Regions from separate parts of the Pantoea sp. CFCC18179 genome, predicted to be linked through region 3. Evidence: predicted binding sites of a transcription regulator. Region 3 holds the regulator's gene; each other region holds the start of a gene.

Region 1 (7,574 bases), on a different contig from region 3:
TTCGGTGATTGAAGATGCCAGCTTAGCGGCGGCCTGTACCGTTGGGCCGTTTGCCCGCTTACGTCCGGGCAGCGAGTTGGCGGAAGAAGCGCACGTGGGCAATTTTGTCGAAATGAAGAAGGCCACGCTCGGCAAAGGCTCGAAAGCCGGCCATCTTTCTTATCTTGGCGATGCGGAAATTGGCGCGGGCGTGAATATCGGCGCAGGCACTATTACCTGCAATTACGATGGTGCCAATAAATCCAAAACCATCATCGGCGACAACGTGTTTGTCGGCTCCGATACGCAATTGGTCGCGCCTGTAACCGTAGCAAGTGGCGCAACCATCGCCGCAGGCACCACGGTGATGAAAGATGTCACCGCCGCCGATTTGGTCTACAACCGCAAAGAACAGAACCAAAAATCTGGCTGGCAGCGCCCAACCAAGAAAAAATAATTTTAAGGGCTGACAAAGATCGGCCCGTTAGCAGTGCCATAAGAAAATATCCCCACTCTCTACAAGGCTCGGGGAAAAATCAGGTCAGATGACAACGCAATGGCCGAAAGCCATGAAGTCAGGAAATTACTATGTGTGGAATTGTTGGTGCAGTAGCGCAGCGTGACATCGCAGAGATTCTGCTGGAAGGTCTGCGTCGTCTGGAGTATCGCGGTTATGACTCAGCGGGATTAGCCGTTGTTGATCGTCAGGGCCACATGACGCGTTTGCGTCGTCTGGGCAAAGTGCAAAATCTGGCTGAAGCCGCAGAGCAACAGCCGCTGATTGGCGGCACCGGTATCGCACACACGCGCTGGGCAACGCACGGCGAACCGTCAGAGGCCAATGCGCATCCGCATATCTCTGAGCACATCATCATCGTGCACAACGGCATTATTGAGAATCACGAACCCCTGCGCGTGCAGTTAATTGAGCGCGGCTACCAATTTGCTTCTGAAACCGACACCGAAGTGGTGGCGCATTTAGTGCATTGGGAGCAGAAGCAGGGCGGCACGCTGCGGGAAGTGGTGCTGCGCGTGATTCCACAATTGCGTGGCGCGTACGGCATGGTGATCATGGACAGCCGCGATCCGTCGCTGCTGGTGGCGGCACGTTCAGGCAGCCCGCTGGTGATTGGTCGTGGCGTGGGTGAAAACTTTATTGCCTCCGATCAACTGGCGTTGCTGCCGGTCACACGTCGCTTCGTCTATCTGGAAGAGGGCGATATTGCCGAAATCACCCGCCGCGAAATCACCATCATCGATCGCGATGGCAAGACTGTTAAGCGCGCTGAAATCGAATCCACCGCGCAATATGATGCGGGCGACAAAGGCATCTATCGCCATTACATGCAGAAAGAGATCTACGAGCAGCCGAACGCGATTAAAAACACCTTAACCGGACGTTTTAATCATGGCGAAGTCGATCTCAGCGAACTGGGCCCGGATGCGGAGAAGCTGCTGAGCCAGGTTGAACATATTCAGATCATCGCCTGCGGCACCTCTTACAACTCTGGTATGGTGTCGCGCTACTGGTTTGAGTCGCTGGCGAACTTGCCTTGCGATGTCGAAATCGCGTCTGAATTCCGCTATCGCAAATCGGCAGTACGTAAAAATAGCCTGTTGATCACCTTGTCACAGTCTGGTGAAACCGCCGATACGCTGGCGGCGCTACGTTTGTCGAAAGAGCTGAGTTATCTCGGTTCGCTGGCAATTTGTAACGTGGCCGGATCATCGCTGGTGCGTGAATCTGATTTGGCGTTGATGACCAAAGCGGGCACCGAAATCGGTGTGGCTTCGACCAAAGCCTTTACCACGCAGTTAACCGTGTTGCTGATGCTGGTGGCGAAATTGGGTCGTCTGCATGGCATGAAGCCGGAAACCGAGCACGAAATCGTGCATGCGTTACAGGCGCTGCCAAGCCGTATTGAGCAGATGCTGGCGCAGGATAAAGTGATCGAAAACCTGGCGGAAGGTTTCTCCGACAAGCATCATGCATTGTTCCTCGGCCGTGGCGATCAGTATCCGATTGCGATGGAAGGCGCGCTGAAGCTGAAAGAGATCTCCTACATTCATGCCGAAGCCTATGCGGCAGGCGAGCTGAAGCATGGCCCGCTGGCGTTGATCGACGCCGATATGCCGGTGATTGTGGTCGCGCCTAACAATGAACTGCTGGAGAAGTTGAAATCCAATATCGAAGAAGTGCGCGCGCGCGGCGGATTGCTGTACGTGTTTGCCGATCAGGATGCCGGTTTCAGCGACAGCGATGGCATGAAAATCATCTCATTGCCGCATGTAGAAGAAGTGATCGCGCCAATTTTCTACACCGTGCCGCTGCAATTGCTCTCGTATCATGTGGCACTCATCAAAGGTACAGATGTTGACCAGCCGCGTAACCTGGCAAAATCGGTAACCGTTGAATAAACTGCTAAAAGAGTGGGCTCGCAATGAGCCCGCTTCATTTCTGTACGCTGTCATATAAATGTAATATTTCGTACATTTGACTGTCATCAAACTGTCCTATTTTCCCTCCAGCAGCAATCACTGACTCCTACTAAAATGGCATTGAGCCTGATTTTTTAAATCCCCTGGAGGGAACATGACACTGATGCGTAGCACCGTAGCCCGAATCCTTGCCGCCACCTTCGCAGTAAGCGCGGTATCTGCTTTTGCAGCAACCGATCTGACTGGTGCGGGCGGTACATTCCCGGCACCGGTTTATGCCAAGTGGGCAGCAGAGTACCAGCAAGCCACCGGTAGCAAAATCAACTATCAGGGTATTGGTTCTTCAGGCGGCGTGAAGCAAATCATCGCTAAAACCGTCGATTTCGGTGCGTCAGATGCGCCAATGAAAGATGAAGATCTGGAGAAAAACGGTCTGTTCCAGTTCCCTACCGTAATCGGTGGTGTGGTACTGGCTGTTAACATCCCAGGCGTGAAATCAGGTGAATTGACACTCGACGGCAAAACCGTAGGTGACATCTACCTGGGTACCATCAAAAAGTGGAACGACCCGGCGATCACTAAACTGAACCCAGGCGTGAAACTGCCAGACACCAACATCAACGTGGTTCGCCGCGCTGACGGTTCCGGTACTTCATTCGTCTTCACCAGCTACCTGGCGAAAGTGAACGAAGAGTGGAACAGCAAAATCGGTAAAGGTAACACCGTTAACTGGCCAACCGGTCTGGGCGGTAAAGGTAACGACGGCGTAGCTGCATTCGTACAGCGTCTGCCAGGTTCAATCGGTTATGTTGAATATGCATACGCCAAGCAGAACAACCTGACCTACACCAACCTGATGGATGCTGATGGCAAATCTGTTTCTCCAAGCGAAACCAGCTTTGCTAATGCCGCGAAAGGCGCAGACTGGAGCAAATCTTTTGCTCAGGATCTGACCTTCCAGAAAGGCAACAATGCATGGCCAATCACTTCTACCACCTTCATCCTTGTTTACAAAGAGCAAGCTGATGCAGCGAAAGGTAGCGAAGTGCTGAAGTTCTTCGATTGGGCTTACAAAGGCGGCAGCAAAACTGCAATGGCTCTGGATTACGCCGCTCTGCCACAGAGCGTAGCTGACCAGATTCGTGCAGCCTGGAAAGCGAACATCAAAGATAGCTCCGGTAAAGCGCTGTACAAGTAATTGAACGACCCGGCCAGCCAACACGGCTGGCCAACCCAATGGGCGGCATCATTGCCGCCCTGACATCCTCCTGAGAACAGAGAATTCTATGGCTGCCACTAAGCCGACGTTCAAAGCCCCCGGTAAACAAGGCGACATGATTTTCGGCGCGTTGGTCAAGCTATCCGCGCTTATCGTGTTGTTGTTGATGGGCGGCATTATCGTCTCCCTGATTTTCTCCTCCTGGCCAAGCATCCAAAAATTTGGTTTTTCCTTCTTGTGGAATAAAACTTGGGATGCGCCGAACGAACAATTTGGTGCGCTGGTTCCGATTTACGGCACCCTCGTAACCTCAATTATTGCGCTGATCATCGCTGTGCCGGTGAGCTTCGGCATTGCGCTGTTCCTGACTGAACTTTCACCGAGCTGGCTGCGCCGTCCACTGGGCACCGCGATTGAATTGCTGGCGGCAATTCCCAGTATTGTGTACGGCATGTGGGGCTTGTTCATCTTTGCTCCGCTGTTTGCCCAATACTTCCAGACGCCGGTTGGCGATGTGTTAGCGAATATCCCGATTGTCGGCACGCTGTTCTCTGGCCCGGCCTTTGGTATCGGTATTCTTGCTGCGGGCGTGATCCTCGCCATCATGATCATTCCATATATCGCTTCGGTAATGCGTGATGTGTTTGAGCAGACGCCGGTGATGATGAAAGAGTCCGCTTACGGCATCGGTTGCACCACGTGGGAAGTGATCTGGCGCATCGTGCTGCCGTTCACCAAAAACGGCGTGATCGGCGGCGTGATGCTGGGCTTAGGTCGTGCGTTGGGTGAAACCATGGCCGTGACCTTTATCATCGGTAACACTTACCAACTCGATAGCGCATCGCTGTTTATGCCGGGCAACAGTATTACCTCTGCACTGGCCAACGAATTCGCCGAAGCGGAATCTGGCGTGCACGTTGCTGCGCTGATGGAGCTGGGTCTGATTCTGTTCGTGATTACCTTTATCGTGCTGGCGATCTCTAAATTGATGATCCTGCGCCTGGCGAAGAGTGAAGGAGCCCGTTCATGACCGCTATTGAAGTTCAGGCTCGCGCTGAGCTGGAAGCCTCCCGCCGCAAAATGCAGGCGTGGCGCAGTACTAAAAACAAAATCGCTCTGACGTTATCGCTGATGACCATGGCGTTCGGCCTGTTCTGGTTGGTGTGGATTCTGTTCACCACCGTAACGCGCGGGGTTGATGGTTTAAGCTGGTCGCTGTTCACCGAATCGACGCCGCCGCCAAATACTGCGGGCGGTGGTTTAGCTAACGCCCTGGTCGGCAGCGGCTTACTGATTTTCTGGTCAACGATCATCGGAACGCCATTGGGCATCATGGCCGGTATTTACCTCGCCGAATATGGCCGTAAACACTGGCTGGCGGAAGTGATTCGCTTCATCAATGACATTCTGCTGTCAGCACCATCGATTGTGGTGGGCTTGTTCGTCTACACCATCGTGGTCTCGCAGATGCAGCACTTCTCCGGTTGGGCGGGCGTGGTAGCGTTGGCGCTGTTGCAAATCCCGATTGTGATTCGTACCTCTGAAAACATGCTGCGTCTGGTACCAGACAGCATGCGTGAAGCGGCTTACGCGCTGGGTACACCGAAGTGGAAGATGATTTCAGCGATTACGCTGAAAGCATCGGTATCCGGCATCATCACCGGTGTGCTGTTGGCCGTTGCGCGTATCGCCGGTGAAACCGCTCCGCTGCTGTTTACTGCGCTGTCGAACCAGTTCTGGAGCACCGACATGATGCAGCCAATCGCCAACTTGCCGGTCACCATCTTTAAGTTCGCCATGAGTCCATTTGCCGAGTGGCAAAGTCTGGCTTGGGCGGGGGTGCTGATTATTACGCTGTGCGTGCTGTTGCTGAACATTGTTGCGCGTGTGATTTTCGCCAAGAGCAAACATTAATTTCCCGGCGCGGCTTCGGCGGCGCTGCACATGAGAGACGAGAATGAGTAACGTGACTTCAACAGCCGGTAAAATTCAGGTCCGTAATCTGAACTTCTATTACGGTAAGTTTCACGCGCTAAAAAACATCAACCTGGATATCACTAAAAACCAGGTAACGGCGTTTATCGGGCCATCAGGCTGCGGTAAATCCACTTTGTTGCGTACCTTCAACAAGATGTACTCGCTCTATCCTGAGCAGCGTGCAGAAGGTGACATCCTGCTGGATGGCGACAACATTCTGGCATCGCATCAGGACATCGCCCTGCTGCGTGCTCGCGTTGGCATGGTATTCCAGAAGCCAACGCCATTCCCGATGTCGATTTACGACAACATCGCGTTTGGTGTGCGCCTGTTTGAGAAGCTGTCGCGTGCCGATATGGACGAGCGCGTGCAGTGGGCGCTGACCAAAGCCGCGCTGTGGAATGAAACCAAAGACAAGCTGCATCAGAGCGGTTACAGTCTTTCTGGCGGCCAGCAGCAGCGTTTGTGCATCGCGCGCGGCATCGCCATTCGCCCGGAAGTGTTGTTGCTGGATGAGCCGTGTTCAGCACTCGACCCGATCTCCACCGGTCGTATCGAAGAGCTGATCACCGAGCTGAAGCAGGATTACACCGTGGTTATCGTGACGCACAACATGCAACAGGCTGCACGTTGTTCCGATCACACCGCTTTCATGTATCTGGGCGAACTGATTGAGTTCAGCGATACCGATACGTTGTTCACTAAGCCCGCACAGAAGCAGACCGAAGATTACATCACCGGTCGTTACGGCTGATTCAGGAGACGCACATGGATAATTTAAATCTGAACAAACACATCTCCGGTCAGTTTAATGCGGAGCTGGAGCACATTCGCACCCAAGTGATGATCATGGGCGGCATGGTTGAGAAGCAGCTGATGGACGCCATCACTGCGATGCACAATCAGGATGGTGAACTGGCGCGTCACGTCATTGATGGCGATCAGAAGGTCAACATGATGGAAGTGGAGATTGATGAAGCCTGCGTGCGCATTATCGCCAAGCGCCAGCCAACCGCTAGCGACTTGCGCCTGGTGATGGCGATCATCAAGACCATCTCTGAGCTGGAACGTATTGGTGACGTGGCCGAGAAAATCAGCCGCACCGCACTGGAGAAGTTCAGCCAACAGCATTTGCCGCTGCTGGTAAGCCTTGAAGCGCTGGGTCATCACACCGTACAAATGCTGCATGACGTGCTGGATGCGTTTGCGCGCATGGATCTTAACGAAGCCATCAAAATCTACCGTGAAGACAAGAAGGTAGATAAAGAGTACGAAGGCATCGTGCGTCAGTTGATGACCTATATGATGGAAGATCCGCGCACCATTCCAAGCGTGTTGACTGCGCTGTTCTGCGCACGCGCCATTGAGCGTATCGGCGATCGCTGCCAGAACATCTGCGAAATTATCTTCTATTTCGTAAAAGGTCAGGATTTCCGTCATGTGGGCGGCGACAAGTTGGATGAACTGTTGTCGGGCGACGACGGTAGCAATAAACCCTCTTGATTGACGCTTTGACTGCCTGTTGCCGCTGAGGTTAACAGGCAGTCTGTTCAAATTCTGCCTGTTCTCCGCGCGACCCTCTCTTTATACTTGGCACACTTTTTTCTGCCAGGTGCTGTTACATGTCTTCCCCAATACCCAAAAAACAAGCCATAACGCCCGCGAAAGCCATGGTTGCTGCCATCAGCGGCTACGCGATGGACGGATTTGATCTGCTGATTCTCGGCTTTATGCTGCCGGCGATCAGCGTCTCCTTAGCGCTCGATCCTTCTCAAGCCGGTTCATTGGTCACCTGGACGCTGATCGGCGCGGTGATTGGCGGCATCGTATTTGGTCACCTCAGCGATCGCTATGGCCGCATCCGCATTCTGACCGTCACCATTTTGATGTTCTCGGTGTTCACCGGTTTGTGCGCGGTGGCGCAAGGTTATTGGGATCTGTTGGCGTATCGCACGCTGGC
Region 2 (7,574 bases), on a different contig from region 3:
TTGGCATCGATCAACAACGCTATCGCGTCAGCCTCGCCACCACCCAATCGCATCAGGTAATCCACGGCCAATCCGGCCTCAATCTGTTAGCCGATTTTAAGCTGGCGGAACTTGATCCGCGCGCTGCGTGGGACACCATCATGATTACCGGACGCGGCGACAGCATGGAAGAAGGCAACATGGTGATCGATTTCATCAAGCTGGCCGCTCCGCAAGCGCGACGCGTGGTGTCGGTATGCGGCGCAGCGATGTTGCTGGCCGAAGCGGGTTTGCTGGATGGTCGTCGCGCCACCACGCATTGGCGGCTGCTCGAAAACCTGCAATCAAGTTATCCACGCATCCGCGTCGAAGGCGGTCCGTTATACATTCAGGACGGTGCAATCTGGACCTCCGGCGGCGTCAGCTCCGGTTTTGACCTAACGTTGGCACTGGTTGAAGAAGATTTTGGCTTTAGCGTGGCGCGCGATATTGCGCAGGATATGGTGATGTATTTGCGTCGTCCTGGCGGTCAGATGCAGTTCAGTCGTTTCCAGCTGCAAGCCACGAGTGATGCTGGGCCAATAAGTGAATTACAAAGCTGGATCCGTGAAAATCTCGCCGACGATTTGGCCGTGGAAAAACTGGCCGACCGCGTGGCGATGAGCCCACGCAATTTCACCCGCGTGTTCACGCGCCAAACCGGCGTGCCGCCTGCGCGCTATGTGGCGGAAGCACGTTTAGCCGCCGCGCGTGAACGTCTTGAGCAGAGCCACGACACGCTGGAACGCATCGCACAAGTGACCGGTTTTGGCAGCAGCATCAATTTGCGCCGCAGCTTTGAGCGCCAGTTGCATCTCACGCCAGGCGAATATCGCCAACGCTTTCACTGCAAAAAATTGGCGTAAAGTGATCCTTTTTTGGCGTTTACGCCAATCCATCATCGGCTTAGAGTGACTCCAACCTCTTCGGATAAGGAGTCAACCATGACTAAGATCGGCATTAACGGCTTTGGCCGTATCGGACGTAACGTGTTCCGCGCAGCACTCGGTAGCGATGATATTGAAATCGTTGCCATCAACGACCTCACCGACAGCAAAACCCTCGCCCATTTACTTAAACACGATTCGCTGCTCGGCCGATTACCCGCAGAAGTTGAAGCCGGAGAAGGCGAATTGCGTATTGATGGCAAAGCGGTGCGTGTGTTTAGCGAGCGCGATCCGGCCAATATTCGCTGGGCCGATGTTGGCGTTGATATCGTGATTGAAGCCACCGGCTTCTTTACCGAACGCGACAAAGCGGCGGTGCATATCACCTCAGGCGGCGCGAAACGCGTGATCATCTCCGCGCCGGGTAAAAATGATGATCTGACGATTGTGCTGGGCGTTAACGATCAACGTTACGATCCGCAGCAGCACTTTGTGGTGAGTAATGGCAGTTGCACTACCAATGGATTAGCCCCAGCGGCGGCGGTGTTGCATCAGGCTTTTGGTATCGAGCACGGCTTGATGAACACCACGCATGCTTATACCAACAGCCAGGTACTGCACGATCAGCCTGAGAAAGATCTGCGCGGCGCGCGAGCAGCGGCACTGTCGATTGTGCCTTACTCTAGCGGCGCGGCGAAGGCGCTGGGCCGGGTGATTCCAGAACTGGATGGGCGTTTGACCGGCTATTCGCTGCGCGTACCGGTTCCGGTGGTATCAATTGTCGATTTAACCGTTACGCTGAAACGTGACGTGACCGCCGAAGAGGTGAATGACGCGTTCAAAGCAGCGGCCGCGGAAGGTCCATTGAAAGGCATTTTGGGTTACAGCGATGAACCGCTGGTTTCCAGCGATTATCAGGGCGATGCGCGTTCATCAATTATTGATGGGCTTTCAACGCTGGTGATTGGCGGCAATCTGGTAAAAATCCTCGCCTGGTATGACAACGAGTGGGGCTTCTCCAATCGTCTGGTTGATCTCGCGCGCCTGATGGCGAAACGCGGTTTGTAAAATAGAAAGAGCGCATGGATATGCGCTCTTTGTTTGTAGGGTCGCCATTTAGGGTGACCGCTTTTTATTTCAGCCCCATCGCATCCTTCAGCGTGAAGAACAGATCGGTCTGATCGGTCAATCCCACCACATTCGCCGCATGCGGGCCATACGCTGCGATACGCACCTGCGTGCCGGTGTGGCCTTGCGAATCCTCTTCTGAATTGCCGTAACTGATGGTCATCACCGCACCATCTTTGGTGTTCACCGCCTGAGTCAAACCGGGCGCTTTAGTGCCATTCTCAATGATCTGGCTGCTATGCGCGTGGTCAGCAGTGACGACCACTAAGGTGTCGCCATGCTCACGCGCAAACGCCAGCGCTTCCTGCACCGCTTCATCCAGATCAACCGTTTCGCCAATCTGGCCGCACGGATTAGCCGCGTGATCCTGCTTATCAATCGACGCGCCTTCTACCTGCAAGAAGAAACCTTTGTCATTGCTGCTCAGCAGATTGATGGCTTTTTTGGTCATCTGCGCCAGCGTTGGCACCGAAGCCGGGCGATCTTTATTCGCTTCGCACGTGACAACCGGCTTATCAATGTTGCCGTGATAACTGGCTTTCGGCCCCAGCCAGCGCACCGGCATATTGCCGTCGGCAAACAGACCAAGCACCGGCTTAGTTTGATCGGCGGTTTTAATAGCGTTCATGCCATCAAGATTATCAACCCACTGATAACCCAGCGCCTGTGCTTGCTCGCGCAAGGTTTTGCCCTGATATTCGCCGGCTTTGGCGGTTTCACCAAAGGATTTCGCGCCGCCGCCCAAGGTGACGTCCGCGCGGGTTTTCAGCAGCTGTTCGCTAATCGAGCCTTTACCGCCCTGCTCCAGCGCATTGCCCGGACACAATTCGCTGGTTTTCTCTGGGCCATAACATTTACGAGAAGTGACGTGCGCGACTAATGCCGCTGGCGTGGCATCTTGCAACTCGGCAGTGGAGACGTTACCGGTGGCTTTGCCTGCCGCTTTCGCCAGTTCGAGAATCGTGGTTTGATCTTTGCCGTTCACATCCACACCAATCGCCCCATTATACGATTTGGTGCCGGTAGCCCACGCGGTCGCCGACGCAGCGGAATCCGTCACGTAGTTAGGTTTGTGGGTTTTCTTGTCGAGCGAATAGTGAGTGTATTGGCCGGTCAGTGGCAACGCATCGAGGCCGGGGAAGAAGCCGCCCGCTCCACGCGCCTGATTACGCGCCGCAGTGATTTCCGAATCACCCATGCCATCGCCAATCAGCAGAATCACGTTCTTGGCCGTGGTGTTGATTAATGAAGCTTTCAGGGCTGCGGTTTGGTCGCCGGTCAAACGGCGTGCGCCGCCATGTTCAGTGATATCGCCGCTAGCGGCGCGAGAATATTGTGCATCTTCCGCACCTGCTGATGTCGCGATCAGTGAAGCCAGGAGCGTAACCGTAAAAAGAGGTATGTGTTTCATTTATAAGCATCCTTATCCATAGATATAACCAAATGTTTCCGTGGACAAGTCTGCGACAGTGCGGTGACGTTTTTGTGACAGTCGGCGAATAATTTGATGACAGAATAACCATTGTGAGCAGGCGAAAGGCAATGCGCTCAGAGCTTAAGCGAATAGATCAAAAGGAGAAAATAGCACTTGACCCTTTTCAGCGATCTCCCTATAGTAGCGCCCCGTTGACCCAGCGCGGTTGGCAAAAAAATGTGGTGAGGTGTCCGAGTGGCTGAAGGAGCACGCCTGGAAAGTGTGTATACGGCAACGTATCGGGGGTTCGAATCCCCCTCTCACCGCCACATTCTAAAGAAGAGCCTGAACGAAAGTTCAGGCTTTTTTTTGCCCGTTAAACCGGGTTAACGCTCTCGGGTTCCATCTCACGCGCCAAATCCATCAGTGCTTTTTTATTGTTGATAACATAACCAGACTTCCCTTTTACTAACAATCCTTCCTGAGTGAGTTGTGCAATCACATATAAAAGGTGGCGATAGGACACACCCATATATTCCGCAACCTGCGTATGCTTTTCATGGTATACATTGTTGTTTTGTGTCAATAAAATAAACGCCGCCAAGCGGTTTACCAAGGAGAAGGATTGGTTTCGAATTAAAGAGACAATGTTTCGATAATTCTTATGGGTTAAGCTGATGCAAATATGACGTAAAAACAGTGCATCATTTAATAGTTGTGCGCGGAGTAATTTCACCGGCAAGGCCAAACACCAGCACTCTTCAATTGCCTGAACCGCACGTGATTGATGATCTTTATCAATCAATTCGAGTTCACCAATAAAACAGTTTGCGCCAAAAAAATCAATCAACGATACTTTGCCGTTTGCCAATGTCGCATAAAGTTTCGCCCGCCCCCGCGCCAAATAAAATAAATATGTCGGTGGCTCGCCCTCTTTCACAATGTAATCACCCGCAATGACGTGAAATAATCGCGTCTCTTGCATCACATCCATAGAAAATTTTGCCGAATAACCCGACTTTTCTATTAAGTTATGCTTAAGAATTTCATTGTGGATTTCTTTCATAATCGTTTCCCAGCATGAGATTTCTCATATTTAACTTACGATTTTCGCTGTTAGGGTTAAAGCGTCGACGTAGCACTGTCATCACACTTTTAAAAAACAAATCTGATTCGCCCCCTGAAAGAGGAAGTGAGAAATGGCACAAAGAAAAATTATTCTGGATTGTGATCCGGGTCATGATGATGCTATTGCAATTATGATGGCAGCTAAACATCCGGCAATTAATTTACTCGGAATAACCATTGTCGCGGGTAATCAAACGTTAGAAAAAACCGTAGTGAACGGTTTGAATGTCTGTCAGCATTTAGACATTGATGTTCCCATCTATGCGGGTATGCCGTTGCCAATCATGCGCCAGCAGATCGTCGCCGACAATATTCATGGCGAAACCGGACTCGATGGCCCGGTCTTTGGGCCATTAACCCGTCAAGCCGAGAGCACTCACGCGATTCAATACATTATTGATACGTTGATGGCCAGCGAGGGAGATATCACGCTGGTGCCTACCGCTCCATTAACCAATATTGCCGTCGCCATGCGCATGCAACCAGCAATCATCCCGAAAATAAAGGAGATCGTCCTGATGGGCGGCGCCTATGGCACGGGAAACTTCACACCTTCAGCCGAATTTAATATCTATGCCGATCCTGAAGCAGCCCGCGTGGTGTTTAGCTCAGGCGCACCTTTGGTCATGATGGGACTTGATTTAACCAATCAGACCGTATGTACCAAAGACGTTATTGCCCGCATGGAAAAAGCCGGCGGCCCAGCCGGACAACTTTTCAGTGACATTATGAATTTTACGCTCAAAACCCAGTTTGAAAATTATGGCTTAGCCGGAGGACCAGTGCATGATGCGACCTGCATTGGATATCTAATCAATCCTGAAGGCATTAAAACCCAGGATATGTATGTTGAGATTGATGTAAATTCAGGACCCTGCTATGGCCGAACGGTTTGCGATGAATTAGGTGTATTAGGCAAACCCGCCAATGCAAAAGTCGGCATCACCATCGATACCGATTGGTTCTGGGATTTAGTCGAAGAGTGTGTACACATGTACAAATAATCTTTCTCATAAACTCTCTCTATTTACCGGGCATGCAGCAGAGCGAAAGCTTTAATGCATGCCTGCATCGCTATCAGGCATACCAAAACGTAATATAACGAGAAGATCATTATGGATATAATGAGAAGTTTTTTAGGTATGGTGGTATTACTGACAATTGCTTTTATATTATCTGTAAATAAACGAAATATAAGTTTGAGAACGGTGAGCGCCGCACTGTTGCTACAAACGATTATTGGTGGAGCAATACTCTACTTGCCGCCAGGAAAATGGCTGGCAGAAAAAGTCGCTTTAGGCATCCATAAAATAATGAACTACAGTGATGCAGGAAGCGCATTTATCTTTGGTGCATTAGCCGGGCCTGATATGGACAGAATCTTTAACGGAGCCGGATTTGTTTTTGCTTTTCATGTCTTACCCGCCATTATTTTCATCACGGCATTAGTCAGCTTGCTGTATTACATCGGGATTATGAAGTTGCTGATTGGTGTTCTTGGCACCCTTTTCCAAAAAGCACTGGGCATTAGCAAGATTGAGTCATTTGTTGCCGTCACCACTATTTTTCTGGGTCAGAATGAAATCCCCGCCATCGTTAAGCCATTTATTCATCGGCTCAATCGCAATGAGTTATTTACTGCGATTTGTAGCGGGATGGCGTCCATTGCTGGCTCGACAATGATTGGCTATGCCGGGTTGGGCGTACCGATTGATTATTTGTTGGCAGCCTCGTTGATGGCGATCCCAGGCGGAATTCTATTTGCCCGTATTCTCAGCCCTGCAACCGAGGAGACGCAGATTGTTTTTGATAATCTCTCCTTTAGCGAAACGCCGCCCAAAAGCATTATTGAAGCCGCAGCATCTGGGGCGATGACCGGGCTAAAAATTGCCGCAGGGGTCGGCACTGTTGTAATGGCATTTGTCGCCATCATTGCCTTGATCAATGGAGTGATGGGCGGTATCGGCAGTCTGTTTGGTTTTGGTGATGCGAGCTTGCAAGTGATTTTTGGCTATGCACTGGCTCCACTCGCATGGGTGATGGGTGTCGATTGGCATGATGCTACGCTAGCAGGCAGCCTGATAGGGCAAAAACTCGCGATTAACGAGTTTGTGGCGTATCTGAATTTTTCCCCTTATTTGCAAACGCCCGGCAGTTTAGATAGCAAAACCGTGGCGATTATTTCGTTCGCGTTGTGTGGTTTTGCCAACTTTGGTTCGATTGGCGTGGTCGTGGGTGCATTTTCTGCCATCGCGCCACAACGGACCTCTGAAATTGCTCAACTCGGTATGCGGGCGCTGGCAGCGGCAACCCTCTCTAATCTGATGAGTGCCACCATTGCGGGCTTGTTTATCGCTATTGCTTAAAAATAAAAAACCCGGCTTGCACCGGGTTTTGCTTAGCTACATTCTCAATCAAACGGTTAACTGTAAGCGTGCAGCGTGCGTTGACACAGCGCTGAGCGGACGCAATCCTCTTTACCGAAGCGCACCACGCCAATCATCTCATCCTCTTCGAAGCGCGCGAGCGCATCGGCCAGACCAGACTTGGCGTGCGACGGTAAGTCACACTGGGTGATATCGCCGTTAACAATCACGGTCACATTCTCACCCAAACGCGTCAGGAACATCTTCATCTGTGCCGCGGTGACGTTTTGTGCCTCATCAAGGATCACCACAGCATTTTCAAAGGTACGTCCACGCATGTAGGCGAAGGGCGCGATCTCTACCTTGGCAATTTCAGGCCGCAGGCAGTATTGCATAAAGGAAGCGCCGAGACGTTTAACCAGAACGTCGTAAACCGGTCGGAAATACGGGGCGAATTTCTCGGAGATGTCTCCTGGCAGGAAACCGAGATCTTCATCCGCCTGCAAAACCGGGCGCGTCACAATAATCCTTTCGATATCCTTATTGATCAGGGCCTCAGCCGCTTTGGCTGCGCTAATCCAGGTTTTTCCGCAGCCGGCCTCACCGGTAGCGAAAATCAGCTGTTTCGTTTCT
Region 3 (7,574 bases):
GATGCGCTAAAACCGGGGCTTATTCGGCCAGACCAGCGTGTTATGCGGGACGAATCGTTAAAGCGCAGGTGATTTAAACTACTTTTCTTGTGTTCGCAGAGGGATAAATCGACAACGGCGCAAATTAGAACGTTTATAGCGAAGAAAGGCAATACGGGATCGGAAAACCAGAAGGATATAACAAGATAGTGGAATAAAGCAGTGAATCACGATGGAATTGTAGGAAAACACCTCAGATGATTTGCTAAAAGTTTCCGCAACGCGGGAGATCTCTTTGCATAAATTGCCCTTTGCATGCACAAAAGGCGCGATTTACGCGCCTGTTTGCTCTGCTTTACATCATTTCCAGACTGTTCTCGCTATATCGACCACCAGACGAATCTTCTGCCACTGCTGCGCTTCGCTCAGGCTATTGCCCTCTTCGGTCGAGGCAAAGCCGCATTGCGGGCTGAGGCAAATTTGATCGAGGCTGACGAACTGCGCTGCTTCCTGCAAACGTGCTTCGACCTGCGCCGCATCTTCCAGTTCGCCCGTTTTGGTGGTGATCAAACCCAGCACCACTTGCTGATGACCTGGCTTGATGAAGCGCAGCGGCTCGAAGCCACCGGAACGTTGGTTATCGTATTCGAGGTAAAACGCGTCGATGTTCACACCACCGAACAGCACTTCGGCGACCGGCTCGTAACCGCCTTCGGAAATCCACGTGGAGCGGAAGTTGCCGCGACACACATGCAAGCCAACGGTTAAATCCGCCGGTTTGCCTTCCAGCGCTTTATTCAGTACTTCAGCATAAATGCGCGCCAGTTCTTGTGGATCTTCGCCACGTTCGCGGATCTGTTGCTGCTGCTCGGTTGAGCACAGATAAGCCCAAACGGTGTCATCCAGTTGCAGGTAACGGCAACCGGCGGCGTAAAAAGCGTTGATCGCATCTTTATAGGTTTGTGCCAGATCGGCGAAATACTCTTTCAGATCGGGATAAACCGTGGCATCGATCACCTTACGTCCGCCACGGAAATGCAGCACGCTAGGACTTGGAATGGTCATCTTCGCCACCGCATCGCCCGCCACGCTTTGCAGGAAACGGAAGTGATCGAGCATCGGGTGATTTGGATTGAACGCCACTTTGCCGGTGACTTTCACGCCGTGCGCTTTGGTCTGCACGCCATTGAATTGAATCCCCTGCTCCGCTTCAAACAGCTCCACGCCGAGCAAATCGCCGAAGAAGTCGAAGTGCCACCAAGCGCGACGGAATTCGCCGTCGGTAACAATTTGCAGGCCGTTGGCACGCTGATGTTCTACCACATGGCGGATTTCACGGTCTTCCACCTGACGCAGTTGCTCGGCGTTGATTTCACCTTTGGCGAACTGCTCACGCGCCTGTTTAATGGCGGCGGGACGCAGAAAACTGCCGACGGTATCGGCACGGAACGGGGGTTGAGCTGGCATCGTCACTCCTCATCCTGGGTGTAATTACCACAGGGTATAATTTCGCTTGGTTATTTTTAGCCATCTAGATGGCTATATGTCCAAGGAGAGTGCCATGCTGTCGTCTTTTCAGCAATAGAAGAAAATTCAGCTCACATGAAAGAAATTCATGATCGGATGCGCGTGGTTCAATTTGCCTCAATGGCCGCGCGTGCCTGCGCCATCTGAGTTTCAGACAACGGCAAATAACCGGCTTCACTCACCCGGCGCTGACCTTGCGCTGACAGCACCTGCTGTAGAAACGCATCCACCAACGGCGGCAAGGGTTTGCCGGGCGCTTTATTGACGTAGATATAGAGCGGGCGCGACCACGGATAGCGGCCGCTGCGGATCGATTCGGCGTCGGGCATCACGCTGTCGCCTGCCGCCGTCACCACCGGCAGCATTTTCACGCCGCTGAGGTGGAAACCAAAACTGGCGTAGCCGATGCTATTTGGCGTCGCCGCCACCGCTTGCACCACGGCGGCGGAACCAGGAAATTCGGCTACATCAGCACGAAAATCGCCTTTACACAGCGCCTGTTGCTTGAAGAAACCCCAGGTTCCCGAGGCGGAATTGCGGCCAAAACGCTGAATGCTGCGCGTCGCCCAGCGGCTATCGCTTAAGCCGAGATCGCCCCAGCGTTGCGGCACCTGTTGCGCGCCACACAAACGGGTGATTGAGAATAGAGCATCGAGTTGCTGTGGAGCGATGCGCGGCAGTGGATTGTCTTGATTGACCACCACCACCAGCGCATCCATCGCCACCGGCACCGCCAGTGGCGGATAGCCGTAACGCGCGATAAACAGTTGGCGTTCATCTATCTGCATTGGGCGGCTCATCGCACCCAGTTGCGCAGCACCGGCGGCCAGCGCGGTTGGTGCAGTGGAAGAACCCGCCGCCTGCACCTGCACGTTAACGCCCGGCGACTGGCGACTGAAATCCTCGCCCCACAAGGTCATCAGATAACCCAAGGTATCCGATCCCACGCTGCTTAAATTGCCGGTCAGCATGGTTTGTTGGCTGTAAGACTGAAATGAGCAGAACAGTAAAAAAGAGAGCAACAGCGATTTCATCAGACGTCCCGCAATTCAATTAAGCGAATCAAAAACATGACGCCTATTCTGTAGCGGCGCGATTTTTCGCGCAATAAATTGCGCCGCTACGTCGTGCAAGCCTTAATTAATGCTTGCTTGAATTGCGTTAGCCACAATCAACCGTGGCGGCAGAAGAAAACTGAAACAGGTTTCCTGATGCGGCACGCTGGTGATTTCCAGCCGCGCGTTGTGATGGCTCAACGCATGCTTAACGATCGCCAATCCCAAACCGCTGCCGCCGGTGGCGCGCGAACGCGCTTTATCCACGCGATAGAAACGTTCAGTGAGGCGCGGAATATGCTCCTCACTGATGCCCGGCCCGTTATCGCACACTTTGAACTCCGCGCCCTGCTTGGTGCGCAGCCAACTGATATCCAGCCGCGTGCCTTCTGGCGTGTGGTTCACCGCGTTGTACACCAGATTGGAAATCGCGCTGTGTAACTGTTCGTCATTGCCGAACACTTTAAGGTGCGGATCGGTGTGGAAATGAATCGAATGGCGTCCCTGACTGAGCGTTTCCGCTTCACGCTGCAACAGCAGCAGCATGGTCGGCACATCGACAGTTTCTTTCAAATCGATGGCTGGCGCGGCTTCAATGCGCGACAAGGTGAGCAACTGTTTCACCAGGCTGTCCATGCGCCGCGTTTGCTCTTGCATGGTGTGCAACGCCTTGGCCCGCGTGCGCTCGTTCATCACCGAATCGTCCATCATTTCCAAATAGCCTTGCAGCACGGTTAACGGCGTGCGCAGCTCATGACTGACGTTGGCGAAGAAGTTACGACGTGCACCTTCCAGCTGGTGCATCTGGGTGACATCACGCGCCACCATCAACCATTGCCCTTCGCTGTATGGCATCACGCGGAATTCCATATGATGCTGATTATTGAGGATCTGCGTCAGCGGCTTGTCGAAATCGCGCTGGCGAATATAGCGGGAGAATTCGGGATAGCGCAGCAAATTGAGAATGTTCTGGCCGTTATCTTCCGGCCAGCGTAAACCCAGATGCTGCTGTGCCAAACCGTTACACCAAAAGATGGTGCCCTCTTCGGTGGTCAGCACCACCGCATCGGGCAACGATTCTGCGCCGCTGCGGAAACGTTTGATCAGATTGCCCAACTCGCGACGACGACGACGGTTGCGCAACTGCATTTGATACAAGCCGTAAAACAGCGGTTCCCAGCTGCCGCGTCCGGCGGGCGGCGTCATCGAGCGATCGACCCACAGCCAGTGCGACAGACGCATCAGGTTTTTGAAGTGCCAAAACATCACGCCGGATACTGCAATCAGCAGCAGCCACGGCAGATAACCGAACAACAGACCAAGCACCAGCGCAGGCAAACACACCAGCGCCAGCTCGATCAACAATCTCTTCCAGGAGAGTCGTTCCAGCACGGTAAAAACTCCGTTTAGTAGCGGGCAGAGAAACGATACCCTGTTCCGCGCACGGTTTGTACCATACGATCGTGGCCGGTGAGTTCCAGCGCTTTACGCAAACGACGAATATGCACATCCACGGTGCGATCTTCGACATACACATTGGTGCCCCAAACGTGGTTCAGCAGCTGCTCGCGGCTATACACACGTTCTGGATGCGTCATAAAGAAGTGCAGCAATTTATATTCGGTCGGCCCCATTTCCAGCGGCGTGCTTTCCGACATCACGCGGTGCGAAGAAGGATCCAGACTTAAGCCCTGCATTTCAATCACCTCTTCCACCGCCATCGGTGAAATACGGCGCATTACCGCTTTGATACGTGCCATCAACTCTTTCGGTGAGAATGGCTTGGTGATGTAATCATCCGCGCCCACTTCCAGACCGCGTACGCGATCTTCTTCTTCACCGCGCGCCGTCAGCATCATCACCGGGATTTCACGCGTCATGGCTTCGCGTTTCAAATGTTTAATGAATTGAATACCGCTGCCGCCGGGTAACATCCAGTCCAGCAGAATCAAATCAGGCCAAGGTTCGATCAGCTTACCAATCGCGCTGTCATAATCTTCCGCCTCAATAGGCTGGTAATCATTCTGTTCCAGCACGAAACATAACATTTCACGGATGGGAGCTTCGTCTTCCACAACCAAAATGCGCTTAGCCATTGTAACTCCTGCTAGTGTGACCATCTGTCACTGGGATTTGCGGCGCCATTATGCGTCAGTTTTATGACACTTTTATGAAAACACCGCCCCTAGATAAATAGATAAGAAACTGAAATGTGACAACATAAATCTGCTTTTTTTCTTATTGATCTGAAGCGGTTATAATTCGCCCTCGCTTAAGCTTGCACGGAGCATTCATGCGCATCATTCACACCGCGGACTGGCATCTCGGACAGTTCTTTTACAGCAAAAGTCGCGCGCCAGAACATCAAGCGTTTCTTGACTGGCTACAGGACCAGATTGTGCAGCATCAGGTGGATGCGCTGATCATCGCCGGCGATCTGTTTGATACCGGCTCGCCGCCAAGTTACGCACGCGAAATGTTTAACCGTTTTGTGGTGGCGTTGCAGCCCAGCGGCTGCCAATTGGTGGTGCTGGCGGGCAATCACGATTCGGTTGCCACGCTGAATGAATCACGCGAACTGCTGGCGTGCCTGAATACTCAAGTGATCACCAGCGCGACGCCGCACGGTGAACATCAGGTATTAACGTTGAAGCAACGCGATGGCACGCCGGGCGCGCTGCTGTGCGCCATTCCTTATCTGCGTCCGCGCGATATCCTGCGCAGCCAGGCCGGACAATCGGGGCGCGAGAAGCAAATTTCGCTGCTGGAAGCCATCGAGCAGCATTACCAACAATGCTTCGCCGCCGCGCAGGCGCAAAACAATGCATTGCCGATCATCGCCACCGGGCATCTCACCACGGTCGGCGTGACCAAAAGTGATTCGGTGCGCGACATCTATATTGGCACGCTGGATGCCTTCCCGGCGCAGGCGTTTCCGCCGGCCGATTATATCGCGCTCGGCCATATTCACCGCGCGCAACGCATCGCCAACAGCGATCATATTCGTTACAGCGGTTCGCCGATTCCACTGAGTTTTGATGAGCTGGGACGCGACAAAAGCGTATTCCTGCTGGAATTCAGTGCGCAGTTAGATGATGTGACGCCATTAATCATTCCGCCATTTCAGCCAATGCAAATGCTGAAAGGTTCGATGGCCGAGATCGAACATCAGTTGGCGCAGTTCACCGCCGATGAAAACGCGCCGCTGACCTGGTTGGATATTGAGATCACCACGCAGGAATACCTCAGCGATTTACAGCGTCGTATCGAAGCGTTAACCGAGCACTTGCCGGTTGAAGTGCTGCTGGTGCGCCGCAGCCGCGAACAGCGCAGCCGCAGTCTGGAGCGGCTGGATAATGAAACGTTGAGCGAATTGAAAGTCGAAGAAGTGTTTGCCCGTCGACTGGCGCAAGAAGAACAGCTGGATGCCGAACAGGCCGAGCAATTGACGCAACTGTTCCGCACGCAGCTTGCCGCGCTGGAGAATCCATCTGCATGAAAATTTTGACCTTACGCTTTAAAAACCTTAACGCGCTGCGCGGCGAATGGTTTATCGACTTCCGCCGCGAACCTTTTGCCAGCAACGGCCTGTTTGCCATTACCGGCGCAACGGGCGCAGGGAAAACCACCTTGCTGGATGCGATTTGCCTGGCGCTGTATCACCAAACGCCGCGCCTTGGCGTGCTGTCGCAAACCCAGAATGAGCTGATCACCCGTGATACCGCCGAATGCTTAGCTGAAGTGGAATTTGAGGTAAAAGGCGAAGCATGGCGCGCCTTCTGGAGCCAGAACCGTGCACGTGGACAAGCCGACGGCAAGTTGCAGGCACCGCGCGTTGAGCTGGCGCGCGTGGCGGATAATCAAATCGTTGCCGATAAAGTCGGCGACAAGCTGAAAGCCATCGAAACCTTGTCCGGACTGGATTTCGCCCGCTTCACCCGTTCAATGATGCTGTCGCAAGGCCAGTTTGCCGCCTTCCTCAACGCCAAGCCCGGCGAACGCGCCGAACTGCTGGAAGAGTTGACCGGCACGGAAATCTACGGACAAATCTCGGTGCAGATTTACGAGCGCTGGCGTACGGCACGCAGCGAGTTGGATACGCTGCGCGCGCGTGCGGGCGGCATGTCGCTGCTGGATGAAGCGCGCCGTGCCGAGTTAACGCAGCAGCTGGCGGAACTCGGCGCGCAGGAGAAAATCCTGAGTGAGCAATTAAACGAGGCGCAGGCGCAGCAACACTGGCTGGCGCAATCGCAGCAGTTGGCACAGGAACAACAGCAGGCGCAGCAAACGCTAGAACATGCTCAGCAGGCGTGGCAACAGGCCGAGGGCGATCGTCAGCGTTTAGCACGCGCCGAGCCAGCGGAAAAACTGCGCGAAAAGTTACAGCAACGCGAGCAATTGCAGCAGGATCGGCAGGCGCTGGAGCGGCAGTCGCAGCAATTAATCAGCCAGCAGCAGCAAGCTCAAGCCGCGTTGCAACAGGGCGAAAGTCACTATCAAGCGGCGCAACAGGCGCGTGAGCAAGTGTTGCAGCAACAGCAGCAGCTGGAAACCTTGCTGACCGAACAGGTGATTCCGCTCGATCAACGCATCAGCAGCAGCGCACAGCAATTAGGCGAGCAGCAACGCCAACACACGCAGCAACAAGCGGCGCTGCAAACTCAGCAAACCGCGCTCAGCCAGCAACAGCAGGTAAGTGAACGTTTACAGCAGCAAGTGGAGCAGCAACAAACCCTGCGCCGTGAAGAAGCCGCCGCGGCTGTTTGGGGAGGCGAATTAAGCCGCTGGCAGGCCGACATCGCCCGGCTGGATGAGCGTGAACAAACGTTGACGCAGTTGCAGCAACAGCAGCAACAACAGCGCAGCCAGCTGGAGCAGCATCAACAGGCATACGCGCAGCGTGAACAAGCGGCACAACCGTTGCAGCAGGCTGAAGCGCAGGCTGCACAGCAACGCTTACAAGCGGAGCAAGCACTGACTTCGCTTGAGGCTGAAATCAGCAGCGAACAGTTG
Region 4 (7,574 bases), on a different contig from region 3:
GACAAAGCGGAATTGCAGAATAGTCAGGCCAATCACCAGCAACATCAGCACCACTGACTGCGCAGCGGACGCCGAGAGATCGAGGCCGGTAAAGCCTTCGCGATAGATTTTGTAGATAAGCGTGGTGGTCGCCTGCACCGGACCGCCGCCGGTTGCGGCATCGATCACCGGGAAGGTATCGAAGAAGGCATACACCAGGTTGACCACCAGTAGGAAAAAGCTCACCGGCGTAATCAGCGGCAACGACAAGTTGAAGAAACGGCGCACCGGACCGGCGCCATCGATCGCCGCCGCTTCCACCAGCGATTTAGGGATCGACTGCAATGCGGCGAAGAAGAACAGGAAGTTGTAGCTCATTTGCTGCCAGATCGACGCCAATACAATCAGGAACATCGCCTGGCCGCTGTTTTGCGCGTAGTTCCAGTTGTAGCCCATTTGATTCAGCAGATGGCTGAACAAACCGAGGCCAGGATTAAACAGGAACATCCACAATACCGCCGCCACCACCGGCGCCACCGCGTACGGCAGCAGCAGCAAGGTTTGATAGAGTTTTCGCAGACGGATAACGTAATCCACCAGCGCCGCCAGCAGCAGAGAAAAGGTCATGCCGCATACCGTCACCAGTGCACTGAATTCAATGGTGGTCCAGAAGGACGCCAGATAATAATCGTCGCTGAACAGACGTTTGAAGTTCGCCAGACCGACAAAGGTGCTGGAGATACCAAAAGGATCAATACTTTGCAGTGAATACCACAGCGCTTCACCAGCTGGCCATAAGAAGAAAATGGCGGTAATCACCAGCTGCGGCAGCACCAGTAAATAGGGCAAAAGACGGGAGCGGAACACGGGGCGTGATGAGGACATAGCAGGCTCGACAAAGGGAAAAAATCGGGACTGACGCTTAAGTCAGCCCCGAGATGACGGCATTACTTCACTTGCTGCTCGAAACGGCGCAGCAGTTCGTTACCGCGTTTTACGCTGTTATCCAGCGCGGCTTGTGGTGACTGTTTGCCCGTCCACACGCCTTCCAGCTCTTCGTCCACGATGGTACGAATCTGTGGCATGTTGCCCAGACGCATGCCTTTGGTGAATGGCAGCGGATCTTTGTTCAGCATCTGACGCGTAGCGATGTCCGCACCTGGGTTCTTGTCATAGAAGCCCTGTTGCTTGGTCAGCTCATACGCCGCGGTGGTGATTGGCAGATAACCGGTTTTCTGGTGCCATTCAGCAGCGATTTCTGGCTGGGCCAGGAACTTCATGAACTCCGCCGCGCCTTTGTAAGTGTTGGCATCTTTGCCTTTCATCACCCACAAGCTCGCGCCGCCAATGATGGCGTTCTGCGGTGCGTTTGGTACGGTTTCGTCATACGGCATCATGCCCACGCCGAAGTTAAACTTGGCGTAATGTTTGATGTCAGCCAGTGAACCTGAAGAGGCGGTAGTGATGCCGCAATCGCCGTTATAGAACTTGGCGGTTGATTCATCTTTACGACCGAAGTAGGTGAAATCACCCTTCTTGTTCATGTCTTCCAGCATCTGGATGTGGCGCACCTGCACCGGCTTGTTAAATTCCAGCACCGCATCGGTACCGTCAAAGCCGTTGTTTTCGGTGGCAACTGGCAATGCATGCCAGGCGCTGAAGTTCTCGATCTGAATCCAACCCTGCCAGCCGCTGGCGTAACCACAGGTCATGCCCGCTTTACGCAGCGCGTCGGCGTCTTTCGCCAGTTCCTGCCAGGTTTTTGGTGGCTGATCCGGGTTCAGACCGGCTTTTTTGAAGGCGTCTTTGTTGTAGTACAGCACCGGCGTAGAGCTGTTGAACGGCTGAGAAATCAGCTGGCCTTTGCTGTCGCTGTAGTAACCGGCAACAGCCGGTACGAACTGCTTCGGATCCATCTGTACGCCAGCGTCTTTAAACACTTCATTCACTGGCACGATAGCTTTCGAGGCCATCATGGTTGCCGTTCCGACTTCATACACTTGCAGCAAGGCTGGTGCTTTACCTGAACGCACCGCAGCGATACCCGCCGCTAAGCTCTGCTCGTAGTTGCCTTTGTAAGTCGGGACGATTTTGTATTCTGGGTGAGCCTGGTTAAAACGTTGTGCCAGAGAATCAACTTCTTTGCCTAACTCGCCTTCCATTGAGTGCCAGAAAGGGATCTCAGTTGCAGCCAGCGCATTACCGCTGAGCGCCAGACCGAGCAAAACACTCATCAGGCGGGGACGAAGCGTAAAAGCGGACATAAGGTTTTTCCTGTGCTGTTAGGTACGCGCGAAATCGCGCATTTTTTTGTTCGCGAAGTAACATGACACGAGGAAATGACGGATTAATAACAGGTTTATGACGGCGGTGTGACAGGGGAGAATTAGATTAATTGAGTTAATGTTGGAACGATGGAAACAAGGGTCACTATAAATGGCGACCCTACGAAATCATGTAGGGTCGCCATTCTTGCTGACCTGATTTAAGCGCCGAGGTAAGCGCTGCGAACTGCTTCATTGGACAGTAACGCGTCGCCGCTGTCTTCCAATACCACGTGGCCGTTTTCCAGCACGTAGCCACGATCCGCCAGCTTCAGCGCCTGGTTGGCGTTCTGCTCGACGAGGAAAATGGTCATGCCTTCTTTACGCAGCTGCTCAATGGTATCGAAAATTTGCTGAATAATTATTGGCGCTAAACCCAGCGACGGCTCATCCAGCAGCAACAAACGCGGCTGGCTCATCAGCGCGCGACCAATCGCCAGCATCTGCTGTTCACCGCCGGACATGGTGCCCGCGCGCTGCGCTTTACGTTCCGCCAGACGTGAGAACAGTTGATAGACGCGATCAATACGCTCCAGATACTGCTGGCGCGTGGCGAAGAAGCCGCCCATCGCCAGGTTCTCTTCCACCGTCATACGCGAAAATACCCGACGGCCTTCCGGCACAATCGCAATCGCTTCACGCATGATTTTTGCCGTTTGCCAGTCGGTGATCTCTTTACCATCGAAATTGATGGTGCCGCTGGTGGCGCGCGGTTCGCCGCACAGTGTGCCGAGCAGCGTGGTTTTACCCGCGCCGTTAGCGCCAATCAGGGTGACGATTTCGCCCTGATTGATGTGCAGATTGATGTTGTGCAGCGCCTGAATCGGGCCGTAATGGGCGTTGACACCTTGCAAGGTTAAAATCGGGTTTGCCATGTTACGCCTCACCTAAATAAGCACGGATCACATCCGGGTTGTTACGCACTTCTTCCGGCGTACCGTTGGCCAGCGGCGTTCCCTGATTCACCACATAAATGCGGTCAGAAATACCCATCACCAGCTTCATATCGTGTTCAATCAACAGCACTGACACCTTGTGCTCGCCGCGCAGTTCAGCGATCAGCTCATCCAGTTCGTGGGTTTCACGCGGGTTGAGACCGGCCGCCGGTTCATCAAGCATCAGGATTTCCGGGCGCGTCACCATGCAACGCGCAATTTCCAGCCGACGCTGCTGACCGTATGCCAGATTGCCCGCCTGGCGGTTAGCCAGATCCAGTAAGCCGATACGATCCAGCCAGGTGGCGGCGCGATCCAACGCTTCGCTCTCGCCGCGACGGAACGCCGGAGTTTTGAATAAGCCGGAGAACACGCCACTTTTCAGATGCTGATGCTGCGCGACTAACAGGTTTTCAATCACCGTCATTTCACGGAACAGGCGCACGTGCTGGAAGGTGCGCACAATGCCCATGCGCGCAATCTTCTGGCCCGGCATCCCTTGTAACTGCTGATCGCGCAGCTTGATGGTGCCGCCGGTCGGCTTATAAAAACCGGTCAAGCAGTTGAATACGGTGGTTTTACCGGCACCGTTCGGGCCGATCAACGAAACGATTTCCTGCGGATGCAGCTCAAGCGCCACATTGTTAACGGCTAACAGGCCGCCGAAGCGCATCATCAGGCCTTCAACGGCTAATAAAGGCTGACTCATGCCTGCTCTCCTTGTTTACTGCTTTTCATCTTCAGATGCGGACGCTTCATCGGTAGCAATCCTTGCGGACGCCAGATCATCATCAGCACCATCAAGCCGCCGAGCACCAGCATGCTGTACTCGTTCAGATCACGCATCAGCTCGCGCGACACCACCAGCAGAATCGCCGCGAGGATCACCGCCAGCTGTGAACCCATGCCGCCCAGCACCACAATCGCCAACACAAACGCCGATTCGACGAAGGTAAAGGATTCCGGGCTAACAAAGCCCTGACGTGCCGCGAACAACGTGCCAGCAAAACCAGCGAACACGGCGCTGATGGTGAAAGCAGTCAGCTTGATGCGTGTTGGGCTAAGACCGAGTGAACGGCAAGCGATTTCATCTTCGCGCAACGCTTCCCACGCGCGCCCGAGCGGCATGCGCAGCAAACGGTTGATAACGAACAGTGTCAATACCACCAGCAGCAGCGCCACCAGATAGAGGAAAATCACGCGGTCGCTGGGATCGTATTTCAGGCCAAAGAAATCGTGGAACGTGCTCCAGCCGCCTTCGCTGACACGGCGACCAAACTCCAGGCCAAACAGGCTCGGTTTAGGAATCTGCGCGATGCCGTTCGGGCCGCCGGTAATCGCGGTGTTGTTGAGCAGCAGAATACGCACGATTTCGCCGAAGCCGAGCGTGACAATCGCCAGATAATCACCGCGCAAGCGCAGCACCGGGAAACCGAGCATCAAACCAAACGCACCTGCCACTAAACCGGCCAGCGGCAAACTTTCCCAGAAGCCAAAACCGTAATAGTGATTGAGCAAGGCGAAGGTGTACGCGCCGATGGCGTAGAAGCCGCCGTAACCCAACACCAGCAAACCGGATAAACCCACCACCACATTCAGGCCAAGACCGAGCATCACGTAGATCAGCGTCAGCGTGGCGATATCCACGCTGCCGCGCGACACCAGAAACGGCCAAATTACCGCCGCGGCAATCACCAGCGCCATCAACAGTTTTTGTTTTGGCGTCGAGCCATCAAAGCCCGGTAACACCAACGCTTTGCCGCTGCGTTTGAATTTGCCGTGCAGCAAGGGGCGTAGCAGTTGGAACACAAACACCACTGCGCAACCAATCCAAATCCAGTTCCAACGTACCGCGCCCGCGTTGGCGACCACCAATTTGGTGCCGTTCAAATCGAGGCGTACGCCCATAAAGAAGGTGGCGAGAATCAGTAACATCACCGTGGAGATCACGGCGTTGACCAAACCGAGGCGTTTCATACTTTCTCCACCTCCGGACGGCCAAGAATCCCGGTTGGCATCACCAGCAGCACCACAATCAGCAGCGCGAAGGAGACCACATCTTTATATTCGGTGGAGAGATAGGCCGAGGTCAGCGCTTCGGCAATGCCCAGAACCAGGCCGCCAATCATCGCGCCCGGAATGCTGCCGATGCCGCCCAACACGGCGGCGGTAAAGGCTTTCATCCCGGCCATAAAGCCGATAAACGGGTTGATGGAACCGTAGAATTGACCGAGCAACACGCCCGCCACTGCCGCCATCGCCGCACCAATCACAAAGGTCAGCGAGATCACGCGGTCCGTGTTGATGCCCAACAAACTGGCCATTTTCAGGTCTTCTGCGCAGGCGCGACAGGCGCGGCCCATGCGTGAATAGCGAATGAATAAGGTCAGCGCCAACATCGATAGGAAAGTCACCACCCAAATCACCAATTGCATGGTGGAAAGCGTGGCAGCAAAGCCGTTGCTCTCGCCCAGCGTCCATTGGCCGGTGATCAGACTCGGCAACGCGAGATCGCGCGAGCCTTGCGTCAGGCTGACGTAGTTTTGCAGGAAGATCGACATACCGATGGCAGAGATCAGCGCGATCAGGCGCTTCGACGATCGCACGGGTTTGTACGCCACGCGTTCGATGCTCCAGCCGTAAGCGCTAGAGATGATCACCGCCATCACGAAACCGCCGGCAATCATCAGCCACGAAGTGTCGATGCCCATCATCATCAGGGCGGCAATCACGATAAAGGAGACATAACTGCCGATCATGTAAACCTCACCGTGGGCGAAGTTGATCATGCCGATAATGCCGTAAACCATGGTGTAACCGATGGCGATCAGCGCGTAGGTGCTCCCGAGGGTAACCCCGTTGAACATCTGCTGAATAAAATAGAGAAACTGCTCGGACATAGTGAGGGCCTGCTCTGGAGCTGAATAATTCTCTCCCCCGCGCGCGGGAGAGAGAATTTGAGGGGATTACTTAACTGCGGTAGAAGAGCCGTCTTTGTGCCATTTGAAGACACCAAATTCGAAGCCCTTCAGATCGCCTTTCTCATCCCAGTTCAGGTTGCCCATCACGGTTGGAACGGCTGCGCCCTCTTTCAGGTTCTTGGCAATCGCATCTGGCTCATCGCTCTTGCTGCGTTCGATACCTGCCACCAGCGATTGAATCGCGGCGTAGGTCGTCCAGACGAACGGACCGGTTGGATCTTTGCGGTTCGACGCGGTGTTGGCTTTGATGGCATCAACAATCGCTTTGTTCTCTGGCAGTTGGTCATAGCGCTTCGGCAGCGTCACGAACAGACCTTCGGACGCATCGCCCGCGATGTTAGACAGTGAAGCGTTACCCACGCCTTCCGGGCCCATGAAGCCAGCGGTCAGGCCAGCGGATTTCGCCTGGCGCAGAATCTGGCCCAGCTCTGGGTAATAACCACCGTAGTAAACGAAATCGACGTTCTCTTTTTTCAGGCGCGCAATCAGCGTGGAGAAGTCCTTATCGCCAGCGGTGATACCTTCGAACATCACCACGTTGCCGCCTTTGGCTTTCAGGGTTTTCTGCACGGATTCCGCCAGGCCCTGACCGTATTGCTGCTTGTCATGTACCACAGCGATACGTTTTGGTTTGATGTGATCGAGGATGTAAGTCGCGGCGGTTGGGCCCTGATCGGAATCCAGACCGGTAGTACGCAGCACATCCGCATAACCACGTGCAGTCAGTTCTGGCGCGGTCGCCGCTGGGGTGATCATCAGCACGCCTTCGTCGTTATAGATGTCTGAAGCAGGCTGAGTAGAGGAAGAGCACAGATGGCCGATAACGTATTTGATGCCGTCGTTAACCACTTTGTTGGCAACCGCAACCGCTTGTTTCGGGTCGCAGGCATCGTCATATTCCACGCCAACCAGTTTGTCACCGTTAACGCCGCCTTTGGCGTTGATGTCCTTGATTGCTTGCGCTGCACCAGTAAATTGCATGTCACCGTATTGCGCGACCGGGCCGGTTGAAGCGCCAACGATGGCAATTTTGATGTCTTTCGCCAACGCCGCGTGGCTCATAGCTAACGCGATGCAGCCCGCCAGTAATGCGCGTCCTTTACTCATTTTCATGCGAACTTCCCCATCTGTTGTGTCGTGTCTGTTGTGATTGCATTATTTTCTGCCAGTCAAAGAGAAAAACTCATTTTGCAATAATGAGTTAGCCCGCTTTTCTGGCATTTATTGGTAATAAGGCTTTATTTTTCAGGTTATTAAACAGGAACTTTCTTCTGTAAATCAACTGACATATTCAGAATTGACTGAGTGGATCAGCAGAATCATCTGGTTGTTATGGCCATTTTTCCAGCAGAATA

Evidence for each region. The regulator PhoB, encoded in region 3, activates phosphate uptake and scavenging genes when phosphate is short. The targets are predictions, from matches to a motif close to CTGTCATAAAACTGNCNNAT.
Region 1: a site for PhoB is predicted at 2,478-2,497, ahead of pstS (phosphate ABC transporter substrate-binding protein PstS). Genes of this name have one in related genera too.
Region 2: a site for PhoB is predicted at 3,506-3,525, ahead of phoA (alkaline phosphatase). Genes of this name have one in related genera too.
Region 4: a site for PhoB is predicted at 2,328-2,347, ahead of ugpB (sn-glycerol-3-phosphate ABC transporter substrate-binding protein UgpB). Genes of this name have one in related genera too.

What each region holds. Positions count from the first base shown of each region.
Region 1 covers NZ_JBNBPM010000007.1:238,781-246,354, reverse strand. The annotation lists gene glmU (bifunctional UDP-N-acetylglucosamine diphosphorylase/glucosamine-1-phosphate N-acetyltransferase GlmU) at 1-436, shown strand, start outside; gene glmS (glutamine--fructose-6-phosphate transaminase (isomerizing)) at 568-2,397, shown strand; gene pstS (phosphate ABC transporter substrate-binding protein PstS) at 2,573-3,616, shown strand; gene pstC (phosphate ABC transporter permease PstC) at 3,705-4,667, shown strand; gene pstA (phosphate ABC transporter permease PstA) at 4,664-5,551, shown strand; gene pstB (phosphate ABC transporter ATP-binding protein PstB) at 5,595-6,368, shown strand; gene phoU (phosphate signaling complex protein PhoU) at 6,383-7,117, shown strand; gene ACPUC7_RS15420 (MFS transporter) at 7,237-7,574, shown strand, end outside.
Region 2 covers NZ_JBNBPM010000001.1:371,792-379,365, forward strand. The annotation lists gene ACPUC7_RS01780 (GlxA family transcriptional regulator) at 1-884, shown strand, start outside; gene gap (type I glyceraldehyde-3-phosphate dehydrogenase) at 963-1,973, shown strand; gene phoA (alkaline phosphatase) at 2,038-3,444, opposite strand; tRNA gene ACPUC7_RS01795 (tRNA-Ser) at 3,689-3,776, shown strand; gene yeiL (transcriptional regulator YeiL) at 3,824-4,513, opposite strand; gene rihB (ribosylpyrimidine nucleosidase) at 4,647-5,579, shown strand; gene ACPUC7_RS01810 (NupC/NupG family nucleoside CNT transporter) at 5,691-6,941, shown strand; gene phoH (phosphate starvation-inducible protein PhoH) at 6,998-7,574, opposite strand, start outside.
Region 3 covers NZ_JBNBPM010000013.1:22,817-30,390, forward strand. The annotation lists gene ACPUC7_RS19705 (cobalamin-independent methionine synthase II family protein) at 340-1,446, opposite strand; gene ACPUC7_RS19710 (PstS family phosphate ABC transporter substrate-binding protein) at 1,614-2,540, opposite strand; gene phoR (phosphate regulon sensor histidine kinase PhoR) at 2,643-3,953, opposite strand; gene phoB (phosphate response regulator transcription factor PhoB) at 3,968-4,657, opposite strand; gene sbcD (exonuclease subunit SbcD) at 4,855-6,060, shown strand; gene ACPUC7_RS19730 (AAA family ATPase) at 6,057-7,574, shown strand, end outside.
Region 4 covers NZ_JBNBPM010000004.1:49,145-56,718, reverse strand. The annotation lists gene ugpA (sn-glycerol-3-phosphate ABC transporter permease UgpA) at 1-864, opposite strand, end outside; gene ugpB (sn-glycerol-3-phosphate ABC transporter substrate-binding protein UgpB) at 927-2,243, opposite strand; gene livF (high-affinity branched-chain amino acid ABC transporter ATP-binding protein LivF) at 2,465-3,178, opposite strand; gene livG (high-affinity branched-chain amino acid ABC transporter ATP-binding protein LivG) at 3,180-3,947, opposite strand; gene ACPUC7_RS09795 (high-affinity branched-chain amino acid ABC transporter permease LivM) at 3,944-5,215, opposite strand; gene livH (high-affinity branched-chain amino acid ABC transporter permease LivH) at 5,212-6,138, opposite strand; gene ACPUC7_RS09785 (branched-chain amino acid ABC transporter substrate-binding protein) at 6,205-7,332, opposite strand.